DNA from 2 places in the Neobacillus sp. plas4 genome. Region 1 is predicted to be linked to the other one. Evidence: a T-box and tRNA genes for the amino acid it is inferred to sense, from the RefSeq annotation. Region 1 holds a T-box; the other holds one or more tRNA genes.

Region 1 (6,449 bases):
AGCCAGTTTTTGATTCGAAGTCTGGGGCTAGAATTGGTGAAGTCACGGATTTATGTATCACGAATGAAGGGGTCGTAAAGGGCCTGATGGTTAAAAAAGGCGTTTTCTTCAAACAATCCTATTTTCTGGACATACAAGATGTAACATCGTTTGGCGGGGATGGGATCATGGTTGAAGATGATGATCACCTCAAAAAACGTAAAACAACTCCAGAATATACCCTTCACCATCAACACTCTTTAAATGGAAAAATGCTTATTTCTAAAAGCGGAGAGTCCCTTGGGTTGCTTAAGGATGTATATTTTCATGAAGAATTGGGCACAATCGTAGGGTACGAAATTACGGATGGTTTCTTTTCAGATATTACGGAAGGGAAGCAGATTATACAATCCGAGAAGCCCCCTGCAATCGGAAAGGATGCCATCATCGTAGACGTAAATCATACGTGAGGTGTCTTTTCATGCTTAAGTGTCCCAATTGTCAGAGCAAGGATATCGGGAAAATTGGAATAAACCAATACTATTGCTGGAATTGTTTTATTGAATTGTCTCTAGCCAAAGGCGTAATAAATACCCATCAAGTCGAAGAAGATGGTACACTCAGTTCATTAGATGACTTGTTTGAAGAAGAAGAACGTCGTTACACCATATAAAGTGGAAACACTTATGTACTGAAGGTAGACAGTAAGCACGTAACAAAAGCACTGTCAAACTACAGAAGAGGTGAGACGTATGAATAAAGTGATGACTTCCGTTGTGGCATTTGGGGTAGGCATGGCAGCATATAATCTTGCACAAAGAAACAACCTTATGTCTGAGCGTCAAATGAAAAGAATGTCAAGAAAAGTAAAGCGTGCTTTATTCTAAAAATTTATCCCCCTTATGATAGGGGGATTTTTGGTGTATAAATCCGATAACTGTCTCTAAGAATAAGTATGATAAGGAGGCAGTTTATCGGTGGAAATTCGTATTAAATGGTTTTATCGAATCGGATTTTTGCTTCTTTTACTTATTGCAATTTACGTTTTTTTAATTATTAGGTTTGTATGGTTACCCATTTTAAAAGCTGCATTGATAATCCTGCTCCCATTTCTTATTGGCGGGTTTATCACATATTTGCTTCATCCAATTGTTGAAAAGCTGAATGAAAAAGGCTTACATCGCGGGCTAGCAATTTTTTTAATCTATTTTCTTTTTTTTGGCGGGATTGGCTTTGGTATCTATAAAGGAATACCTGCATTTATTTCACAAGTCAGGGATCTTGCAGAAAGTGCTCCCATCCTTGCTGAACAATACCGAAACTGGATAAAGGAACTTCAAACACATACACGTGAATGGCCGGATGGTCTTCAAGAGCAAATTAATGAGGGAATCATGGGTTTTGAAAGGCGATTAGAATCTCTCTTGACTGTTATTGTAGATTCTTTATTAAACTTTTTGAATTTTGCTTTTGCGATCATGATTATCCCTTTTATTGCATTCTACATGTTAAAGGATTTTACGGTGATTAAAAGAGCCGTGTGGTATTTGACACCAAAATCATGGCGAAGAAAGGGAACTCGATTTCTTAGAGATATTGATGAATCGCTTGGAAGCTACATCAGAGGTCAGCTCCTAGTCTGTCTTATTATCGGCGGTCTTTCATCCCTGTTATTTTGGATTTTTCACTTAAAATATCCGTTACTATTAGGTCTAATCATTGGAGTCACGAACGTGATCCCTTATTTTGGACCGGTAATAGGTGCTGTACCCGCAGTCATTATTGCAGCAACCAGCTCCGTTAAATTAGTAATCATAACCATTGTCATTGTTTTTGGATTGCAATTTTTAGAAGGAAATATCTTGTCCCCCTATATAGTCGGAAAGAGTCTGCATATGCACCCGTTAATGATTATGGTTGCCTTAACGGCGGGTGGAGAAATTGGCGGGATACTTGGCATGATTCTAGCTGTCCCTGTTCTTGTAGTGCTGAAGGTCAGTATTCTTCATGCCAAAAATCATTTCATTCGTGAAAAGGTAAAGGAACCCGCACCATAATGCCTTTTCCGGATTGACAAACGTTTTTTGTGTAGCTATAATCCCTTTATAGAATATTTTGGATTAACATGTTGAAGGACCCTAGTATGTTGTAGTCCATCTTTAAGAGAGGAGCTTCCTTGGCTGTGAGAAGCTCTAGATGAAGGATAACAGAAGCTAGTCCAGAGTGCAGCTAACCACTGCCGTTTTTGCCGCGTTAAGGCAATTATTGAGAGATGAACACAGTCTTTTTGTGTTCATAATCAGGGTGGTACCGCGAGTAGAGCTCTCGTCCCTGTTCCGGTGAAGTTCCGCAAAAAGAAACTTCACCATGGGATGAGGGCTTTTTTGTGTTCTTTTTTAATAAGAGGGAGGTAGTAAAATATGAAATACCTAACAGGTTCAGAAATTCGTAAAATGTTTTTAGATTTTTTCCAGGAAAAAGGTCATGCTGTTGAGCCAAGTGCACCGCTTGTTCCACATGACGATCCATCTTTATTATGGATCAATAGTGGTGTTGCCACCTTGAAAAAATATTTCGACGGGCGCGTTATTCCAGATAATCCAAGGATTACCAATGCGCAAAAATCAATTCGTACCAACGATATTGAAAATGTCGGAAAAACGGCACGCCACCATACCTTCTTTGAAATGCTTGGAAACTTTTCCATTGGTGAATATTTTAAAGAAGAAGCGATTGAATGGGCTTGGGAATTTTTAACACATAAAAAATGGATTGGCTGGGACCCAGAACTTCTTTCCGTAACCATTCATCCAGAAGACCATGAAGCGTTTGACCTGTGGAATAAAAAAATCGGTATCCCCGAGGAGCGTATTATCCGTCTTGAAGGAAACTTCTGGGACATTGGCGAAGGTCCAAGTGGTCCGAATACCGAAATTTTCTATGATCGCGGTCCGGAGTATGGGGATGATCCCACAGATCCAGAATTATATCCTGGCGGTGAAAATGAGCGCTATTTAGAGGTGTGGAATCTTGTGTTTTCCCAGTTTAACCATAACCCGGATGGTACCTATACACCACTGCCAAAGAAAAACATTGATACTGGAATGGGTCTAGAAAGAATGGCCTCCGTGGTTCAAAATGTTCCTACAAACTTTGATACGGATTTATTTATTCCAATCATCAGGGCAACAGAAGAGCTTTCTGCCGTGAAGTATGGCACGGATAAAGAAAAGGATACGGCGTTTAAAGTGATCGCGGACCACATTCGTACTGTTGCCTTTGCAGTTGGAGACGGTGCATTACCTTCGAATGAAGGACGTGGGTATGTATTACGCCGGTTACTTCGCAGGGCCGTTCGTTATGCAAAGCAAATCAATATTAACCGTCCATTTATGTATGAGTTAGTTCCGGTTGTAGGAGAAATTATGCATGACTTCTATCCGGAGGTAAAGGACAAGACCGAGTTTATTCAAAAAGTCATTAAAAACGAAGAAGAGCGTTTCCACGAAACCTTACATGAAGGTTTATCAATCCTAGGAAATGTAATCAAAAAAGAAAAAGAAAAAGGCAGCAATACCATTTCTGGAAGTGATGTCTTCCGTCTTTATGATACGTATGGTTTCCCTGTTGAATTAACAGAGGAGTATGCAGAAGAAGAAGGAATGAAGCTGGATCACGCTGGTTTTGAAACAGAAATGGAATCGCAGCGTGAGCGTGCCCGTGCAGCTCGTCATGATGTCGGCAGCATGCAGGTACAAGGCGGAGTGCTTGGAGACATTAAAGCAGCAAGTGAGTTTGTTGGTTATGACCAGCTTCAAACAAACTCTAGCGTTGTTGCCATCATTAAAAATGGTGAGATAATCGATGAAGCATTTAGTGGAGATGAGGTCCAGCTTATTCTTGATGTAACACCATTTTATGCAGAAAGCGGCGGACAAATTGCTGACCGTGGAATGATTTATGGAGACGGTGTTGCTGCTAGCGTAAAAGATGTACAAAAAGCACCTAATGGTCAAAATCTTCATAAAGCATTCGTGGAGTCTGGGATTTTAAAGACAGACGCTAAAGTGACGGCAGAGGTTAATCAGGAAAATCGGGTACAAATTATTAAGAATCACACCGCTACTCACTTGCTTCATCAAGCATTAAAGGATGTACTGGGAACGCATGTTAACCAAGCAGGATCACTCGTGGAACCTGATCGTCTCCGTTTCGATTTCTCTCACTTTGGTCAAATAAAGCCAGAGGAATTGGAAGAAATTGAGAAGATTGTTAACGAACAAATTTGGAAGAATATCGAAGTGAATATTAGTTTAAAGCCAATTGCAGAAGCAAAAGCAATGGGTGCGATGGCTCTCTTTGGTGAAAAATACGGTGATATCGTTCGTGTGGTTAAAGTGGGCGATTACAGCCTAGAGCTTTGCGGCGGCTGTCATGTACCGAATACATCTGTTATCGGGCTGTTTAAAATTGTGTCTGAAAGCGGTATTGGTGCTGGTACAAGGAGAATTGAAGCTGTTACAGGTGAATCAGCTTATCAGCTGTTAAATGACCAAGTTGGTTCATTAAAGGACGCTGCAGACAAGTTAAAAACAAACCCTAAAGAAGTGGTAAACAGAATTGAAGCCCTAATGGCTGAAATAAAACAACTTCAACGTGAGAACGAATCACTTGCAGCTAAATTAGGCAATATTGAAGCAGGGAATCTCGTTTCGAAAGCAAAGCAAATCGACGGTGTCACGGTCTTGGCGGCGAAGGTTCAAGCAACTGACATGAATAACCTGCGAAATATGGCAGATGACTTGAAACAGAAAATTGGATCAGCTGTTATTCTTCTTGGAAGTGTGAATGAGGGGAAAGTCAATTTAATCGCAGCTGTGACGAAGGATTTAATGGATAAGGGATACCATGCTGGTAAATTAATTAAAGAGGTTGCAACACGATGCGGCGGGGGCGGCGGAGGTCGTCCAGATATGGCTCAGGCAGGTGGTAAAGATCCAGAAAAACTCGACTCTGCACTAAGATTCGTAGACGAATGGGTGAAATCGATTTGATAATGAGACAAAGTAGTGTAAAATGTAGATAAAATAGGTAATATTGGTAGATCTCTCCTCTACCAAAGATGCGAGGTGCGTTTGATGAGCTCATTTGATAAAACGATGAGGTTCAATTTTCCTGAAGAGCCTTTTGAACATGATGTAAACGATGTTCTTCTTCAAGTTTATGAAGCCTTACAGGAAAAAGGGTATAACCCAATTAATCAAATCGTCGGATACTTACTGTCTGGAGATCCTGCTTATATTCCCCGTCATCGAGACGCTAGGAATATCATTCGAAAGCTTGAGCGGGACGAAATTATTGAAGAATTGGTTAAATCCTATTTAAAACAACGACGTGAGGGTTAAGCAATGCGGATTATGGGATTAGATGTTGGCTCTAAGACAGTTGGTATTGCCATAAGCGACGAACTTGGCTGGACTGCACAGGGCCTCAAAACCCTCAAAATCGACGAAGAAAAAAATAAGTTTGGTTTTGATGAAATTGGTCAATTAATAAAAGAGTATGAAATTAGTCAGGTAGTCATCGGTCTGCCGAAAAACATGAATGGTTCTATTGGCCCGCGTGGTGAAGCAAGTAAACGATATGCTGAGGAAATTGAGAATCAGTTTTCAGTTTCAACGATTTTATGGGACGAGCGTTTAACCACAATGGCTGCAGAACGGGTTTTACTTGAAGCAGATGTCAGCCGTAAAAAGCGAAAAAAGGTCATTGATAAAATGGCTGCAATGATGATTTTACAAGGCTATCTTGATAGCAAAAATTAATGAGGTGACGTTAATGGAACACGGAGAAAATCAAATTACAATCGTAGATGAAAAAGGTAACGAACAATTATGTGAGGTACTTTTTACATTTGAATCAGAAGATTTTGGCAAGTCTTATGTTTTATTTCAACAGGTAGGGGAAGCGGAAAATGATGAAGAGGGTCCTGAGATTCATGCTTATGCTTTCAATCCAAATGATGAAGACGGAGAAGGCGAACTAATCCCAATCGAAACGGAAGAAGAATGGGATATGGTGGAAGAGATGCTCAATACCTTCTTTGATGAACAAGAAGACGAAGAATAAAATGTTGTGAAAACGATCCTGAAGAGGGATCGTTTTTTTATTTTTTTTGACTCTATTGAATGCGCTTTCGCAGAAAAATTGACATTTTTCGCTATTTATGCTGAAATAATATCTGATACGCATTTTATTAATTTGTAAAGAGAGTTTAAAAGATATATGTTTCACCGGCATATGGGAGGGGCAATTAGATGTCAACAGAAGAAACAAACTCGAAAAAAGAGATAATTCGAAAAAAAATGATTGAGCACCAAAGTGAAGCAAGAATTGTTCGTAAAATAGTTTTAACCATAACAATTTTAACCCTTTTAACCCTGGTGTTTATTGGTGGAGGGGGTTATCTC
Region 2 (6,449 bases), 320 kb from region 1:
ATCTTAAAGCCGATTTTAACGTGGAAGTAGTTATTTTACACTTTTGAATTTAGTTTGAAGGCCCTTTTCTTATAAAACTTTGTTTAAAAAAGCAGCAGATTTTAAGAAAAGAGCCCTTACATAAAATGAATTTATGGAGGAATAAAAAATGGCTGGGAAATTTTTAGTTAGTTTAACGAATGCAAAGAACAATCCTGACAAAGCAACTGTTGGCTTTGTTGTAGCAAATGCAGCAGTAGCATCAGGTCAGGAAACGGTTGTTTTCCTAAATGTTGAAGGTGCATATTTAGGATCAAAGGGATATGCCGATGATATTCACGAGCCAGGATTTGCCCCATTAAAACAATTAATGGATAACTTTGTTGAAGCTGGCGGCACACTTTGGGTTTGCAGTCCTTGTTACAAGAAAAGAGAATTGGATGAAGAAAACCTTGTTGAAGGTGCAACCATTGTTGGGGGAGCTAAATTAGTAGAGTTTCTAAGCCTCGGTGCAGCATCGATTACATATTAAGCAGGGTGACGAACATGCATAAAGCACATGCAATTTGTGATGGCGGGGATTTAGATTGCGGCTCAGGTTTACTATTGATTATTAAAAAGTCAATGGATCCCCTTCTAAATGGTCAAATTCTTGAAGTGCGAAGCAGGGAAAGAAGTGTTGTGGAAGATCTCCCTGCTTGGTGCAGAATGGTCGAGCATGAATTTCTTGGTTCAGAACCAGGAAATAATACCATGCGCTTTTTTATCAGAAAAGGATCAAATCAGGCAGAATTAGAGATGGATTTGCAAGCAGCAAAGGGTTATGAATGGAGTGTACGTGTACGGGGAGAAAAAGATTTAACGGCAAAAGTCCATTCACGAAACCACACATTTATTGCAGGTAAGCCTGCTGATTTTAGTCCAAAGGTTAATGCACCTAGCGCCATTGATTATTTGCTAGCCTCACTTGCGTCTTGTTTGACTGTGGGTTACAAGGCGCAAGCTTCACGAAAAAATATCGAGATTGATCATGTGGAGCTTTCATTAAAAGGGAGTTTAGAAAACGTCTTATTTCACATGGAGTTAGAGGATGAAGGAAGTCCAAAAATCAAGCAAATTGTTGGTACATTTTATGTTTCTTCACCGGAATCAGAAGAGGTGTTGGAGGAATTATGGAACCATACCCTAGTTCGGTCACCTATTTACCAAACGCTTAAACAAGTTTGTAGGATTGAAATAAAACTTTCAATTGTATTTTAACAGGGAGGAAAAAACGTGAATTTACCTAAATTCCCTACCACTGTTATTGGCAGCTGGCCAAGAACCAATGAAGTAAAAAGGGCAATGCGAGATAAACGAGCTGGAAGAATGACTGAGGCGGAGTTTGATTCTATTGCGGATCAGGCTGTCTTACAATGCTTAAAATGGCAAGAAGATGCAGGAATTGATATTGTCACTGATGGAGAACAACGACGAGATAACTTTATCTCTTTTGTTGCCGAGCACCTAAATAATGTCCGAATGCTAACGGTATCTGAACTTTTAGATTACGTTGAAGATAAAGCTAGCTTTGAGGAAATTCTCGGAACATTAGATGTTCCTGCTTTTTCAATGTCAAATCCAGCAGCCACTGGGAAAATTAGCCGTAAAAAGCCATTAGCATTAAATGACTATTTATTTCTAAAAAGACATACGGACAAAGCGGTTAAAGTGGCACTGCCTGGTCCTTATCTATTAACAAGGTCCATGTGGGTAGAGGGATTATCGAAGGACGCCTATCCGACGAAAGAGGATTTGGCTGTTGATATTATACGTGTTTTACGAGAAGAATTGGAAGACTTAATTGCAGCTGGCGTAGAATTCGTACAATTTGATGAACCGGTTTTGACAGAGCTGGTATTTACACAAAAAAATGCAAATAGAACTTTTATGTGTGGAGCTTTGACAGCAAAGGCTGATGCTGAAGAAGAAATTGAATTTGCTCTGGACTTAATGAATCAGGTTACAGATGGAATGCAGGGAAGAGGAACAAGAATCGGAGTCCATGTTTGCCGCGGTAACTGGAGCACTCAAGAGGAAGTCTTGTTAAAAGGTCCATATTTTCCGTTGGTTCCCTATTTTTCTAAGGTAAATATCGACCAGTTAATTCTTGAATATGCTACTCCTCGTGCTGGGGAGATTGCTGCAATTCGAGAATTTGGCGGAAAAGAAATCGGGTTCGGAATCGTCAATCCACGAACAGAAGCTGTTGAAACCGTTGAAGAAATCATAGAGCGTGTTCAGGAAGTAAGAAAATACGTTTCAGATGAAAAAATCTTTTTAAATCCAGACTGTGGATTTGGAACATTTGCACAACGACCAATGAATAGTGATGAAATTGCCTTTGAAAAATTAAAAGTCATGTCGTCCGCAGCAAAAAAGTTGAGGGAAATTATTTTAGTCTAATAACCAGTGAAGTGAGGTAGTGGTATGGGGAAAATAATGAGCTTTAAGGTAGAAGGAAAAGGTAATGGCATGCGTACAGACGCATTTGCAGGAAAACATACAATTGCTATCGATGAACCAGAGTCATTTGGCGGCAAGGATTCTGCAATTGATCCAATGTCAGCGCTTTTATCATCCCTAATTGCCTGTGAAAATGTTATGGCACAATTGATTTCTAATGAAATGAAGTTTGATCTTCGAGGAATTTCTTTTGAAGTGGATGGAAGCTTAGATCCTGCAGGATTAATGGGAGATCTAAGTGTAAAGCCATACTTTCAGCACGTTACGGTGAAAGCATTTATAGAAACCTCTGAATCAGAGGAGCGCATTCTTGAATTACAAAAAGCGGTCGATCAGCGCTGCCCTGTATTTAGAACCTTAAAGGACGCTGGAATTCCAATTGAAAACCATTGGGTAAAAGCGAAGGCTACAGTTTAATACCACTTAAAAGATCTTATCAATTGATAGGATCTTTTTTTAAAAAAAAGAATATTTGCTATTTATGTGTTAAACACTCAATATTAATAAGACTAAATTTTTGTAAGGATTGAGAAAGTAGGGATTTTTTTGCCTGATTTTGTTTCATTAGGTATTTCACAAGTAGTGGTAAATAAATTAAAAAGTTACGGTATAGCTAAACCAACACCTATTCAAGAAAAAGCAATACCTTTCGTTATGGATGGTAAAGATGTTATTGCACAAGCGCAAACGGGAACAGGTAAAACATTTGCCTTCATCTTGCCTATTTTAGAAAAAATAGATCAACAAGCAAATCATGTTCAAGCTCTTATTGTTACTCCGACAAGAGAATTAGCTTTACAAATAACAGATGAGTTTGAAAAATTGACGAACAATCTCCCTGGAGTCGATGTACTAGCCGTCTACGGGGGGCAGGATGTTGATAAACAGTTAAAGAAACTGAAGAAAAATGTTCAAATTGTGGTAGGGACGCCAGGAAGATTATTGGATCATATTAGAAGAGGGACGGTACAGTTATCGGATGTATCTTTTCTTGTTCTTGACGAAGCAGACCAAATGCTTCATATTGGCTTTCTAAATGAAGTAGAGGACATTATCAAGGAAACACCAAAGACGCGTCAAACCATGCTTTTTTCTGCGACGATGCCAGAGGAAATAAGAAGCCTTGCCACTAAGCATATGCGGAAACCTGAATATATCCAAGTTGAAAAAACACAGGGTCCTGCGGAAAATGTAAAATTAATTGCTATTCATACAATTGATCGGGCTAAGCAGGCCACTTTAATTCAATTAGTAGAAACACATAGGCCCTATTTAGCTGTTATCTTTTGCAGAACCAAACGCAGGGTTTCTAAATTGTATGAGGTTCTAAAATCACATAAATTTTTGTGCGATGAACTGCATGGAGATTTGTCACAATCAAAAAGAGAGCAGGTAATGAAACGTTTCAGAGATGGTGAAATCCAATTATTAATTGCAACAGACGTAGCGGCAAGAGGTCTTGATGTTGAAGGTGTAACGCATGTATTTAACTATGATATACCTCAAGACGCTGAGAGCTTTGTCCATCGGATTGGAAGAACAGGAAGAGCCGGTACGAAAGGATTGGCCATCACCTTTTATTCATCGGATGACCGCCCGACTCTTGATATGATTGAAAAAGAACTAAACATTACCATTGAAAAACAAAACACAGGTAATAATGAAGTCAAGAAGACCAATAACTCAGATACTTCAAGGAAGCAGGGAAGGAAAAATAATAGTAAGACGAAGAGCCGTGGTTTTACTGATAAAAAAGGTGGAAATAAGAAAGTAAGTTCTAGGAAATCCTCTGGAAGTTCACACCCAGTTAAAGCAGAACATAAGAATAAAACGTCTGGAGTAAAAGGCAGAATGAAAACGAATAAAAGATAAAAAAAAGAACCCTTGCTAGATAAGCAAGGGTTCACTTTATGATGGAGACTATCGGGATCGAACCGACGACCTCTTGCATGCCATGCAAGCGCTCTCCCAGCTGAGCTAAGCCCCCGTATATATGGTACAAGAAAAATTATAGCTGTCTCGTACCAATCTTGCAAGTGTATTTTATACGTTTTTAAGAAAAAGTTGTGTTTAGCCCATACTTTCAATTTCAACCTTATGGACTCCTTCTAGATTTGAGACAGACTCATAAACTTCAGTTGTCTTCTCTCGGTAATCTACTGCCACTAATATTTGAACAAGATGGTCGCCATTGTCTAAATCCTTTATTCGGATCCTGCGAATGATGTACTTTTTCTCCATAATAAAAGATATAACCTTTTCAATCTGGATTTTTTCTCGCATAAACAATTGGAGACTAATTTCTTTTTCTCGTAATTGTTTAGGTCCGATGTACTTCATCACGTAAGGTACTAGTTCCACACTAATTATTAGTAATACAACACCAGCAAGTGCTTCGATAAAAAAACCTGCTCCTACTGCAATTCCAATTCCGGCTGCTCCCCATATCATTGCGGCGGTAGTAAGTCCAGAGATACTATCATTTCCTCGTCTAAGGATTACACCCGCCCCTAAAAAACCAATTCCTGAAACAATCTGTGCTGCAAGACGAAGAGGGTCCATGGTGATTTTAACATTATCGGAATCAGGAAACATATAAGCCGATTCAATTGATACAATGGTTAGCAGACAACTTACTACGGATATTACAAGACTTGTTTTAAGACCAACAGGCTTTCTTTTTAATTCCCGTTCTAATCCGATAATTAGTCCAAAAATCGCAGAGATGCCTAGCTTTATTAATATATCGTAATCTATATTCTCCATTGGGTTCACGTCCATTACTATTTTGGATAATACTTTGACTTTTCTATTATATGTTATCCATGGGTTCTAAAAAAAGAAATATCCTTTTACAAAATAATAGTAGTGAAGATGATTAAAACTGTTTGATTGAGTTATCCTAGTTAGGAATCTTAGTTGATAAAGTCCTTTTATTATTACATATACATTAATGATGGATTTTATGAATCAGTCCCTTGTTTGTTTTACCTATTGAAGTGATTATCAAACAACTTTCAAGAAACTAATTATAGATGAATCAAAAAAAGTAATAAATTATTAATAAATTATATTGCAATCATTTTTCTAACATGGTATATTAATTCTTGTCCTCTTCGAGAGAGCCAACAGCGAAAAAGAAATTCAAAAAAGTTGTTGACATCACGATGAAGGGTATGTTAAATTAAAGAGGTCGCTTTCGAGCTATTAAGTAAGATCAGCTCATAATGTGATTGATAATTGTTCTTTGAAAACTAAACAAACAAGAACGTCAACAAACAATTTTTTAGCTTTTAATAAAAGCTAAGCCAACGTAACAGAATGAGCTATATCAACTTTCTTGGAGAGTTTGATCCTGGCTCAGGACGAACGCTGGCGGCGTGCCTAATACATGCAAGTCGAGCGAATCTTGAGGTGCTTGCACCTCTTGATTAGCGGCGGACGGGTGAGTAACACGTGGGCAACCTGCCTGTAAGACTGGGATAACACCGGGAAACCGGTGCTAATACCGGATAATTCTTTCCCTCTCATGAGGGGAAGCTGAAAGTCGGTTTACGCTGACACTTACAGATGGGCCCGCGGCGCATTAGCTAGTTGGTGAGGTAACGGCTCACCAAGGCGACGATGCGTAGCCGACCTGAGAGGGTGATCGGCCACACTGGGACTGAGACACGGCCCAGACTCCTACGGGAGGCAGCAGTAGGGAATCTTCCGCAATGGACGAAAGTCTGACGGAGCAACGCCGCGTGAGCGATGAAGGCCTTCGGGTCGTAAAGCTCTGTTGTTAGGGAAGAACAAGTACCGGAGTAACTGCCGGTACCTTGACGGTACCTAACCAGAAAGCCACGGCTAACTACGTGCCAGCAGCCGCGGTAATACGTAGGTGGCAAGCGTTGTCCGGAATTATTGGGCGTAAAGCGCGCGCAGGCGGTCCTTTAAGTCTGATGTGAAAGCCCACGGCTCAA

The links. A T-box is a leader RNA that pairs with one kind of tRNA and senses whether it is charged. The one in region 1 lies ahead of alaS (alanine--tRNA ligase), so its partner is inferred to be a tRNA-Ala.
Region 2: it has a tRNA-Ala gene. The T-box ahead of alaS (alanine--tRNA ligase) is inferred to sense a tRNA for this amino acid. The anticodon was not compared.

The regions. Positions count from the first base shown of each region.
Region 1 is NZ_CM170152.1:4,505,097-4,511,545, reverse strand. It holds gene AC2TFD_RS22805 (PRC-barrel domain-containing protein) at 1-449, shown strand, start outside; gene AC2TFD_RS22800 (hypothetical protein) at 461-652, shown strand; gene AC2TFD_RS22795 (YrzQ family protein) at 732-866, shown strand; gene AC2TFD_RS22790 (AI-2E family transporter) at 957-2,036, shown strand; T-box leader at 2,099-2,315, shown strand; gene alaS (alanine--tRNA ligase) at 2,400-5,033, shown strand; gene AC2TFD_RS22780 (IreB family regulatory phosphoprotein) at 5,118-5,384, shown strand; gene ruvX (Holliday junction resolvase RuvX) at 5,388-5,804, shown strand; gene AC2TFD_RS22770 (DUF1292 domain-containing protein) at 5,818-6,108, shown strand; gene mltG (endolytic transglycosylase MltG) at 6,297-6,449, shown strand, end outside.
Region 2 is NZ_CM170152.1:4,827,014-4,833,462, reverse strand. It holds gene AC2TFD_RS24445 (DsrE family protein) at 149-511, shown strand; gene AC2TFD_RS24440 (sulfurtransferase TusA family protein) at 526-1,239, shown strand; gene AC2TFD_RS24435 (vitamin-B12 independent methionine synthase) at 1,255-2,424, shown strand; gene AC2TFD_RS24430 (OsmC family protein) at 2,449-2,901, shown strand; gene AC2TFD_RS24425 (DEAD/DEAH box helicase) at 3,031-4,356, shown strand; tRNA gene AC2TFD_RS24420 (tRNA-Ala) at 4,399-4,471, opposite strand; gene AC2TFD_RS24415 (MgtC/SapB family protein) at 4,555-5,250, opposite strand; rRNA gene AC2TFD_RS24410 (16S ribosomal RNA) at 5,822-6,449, shown strand, end outside.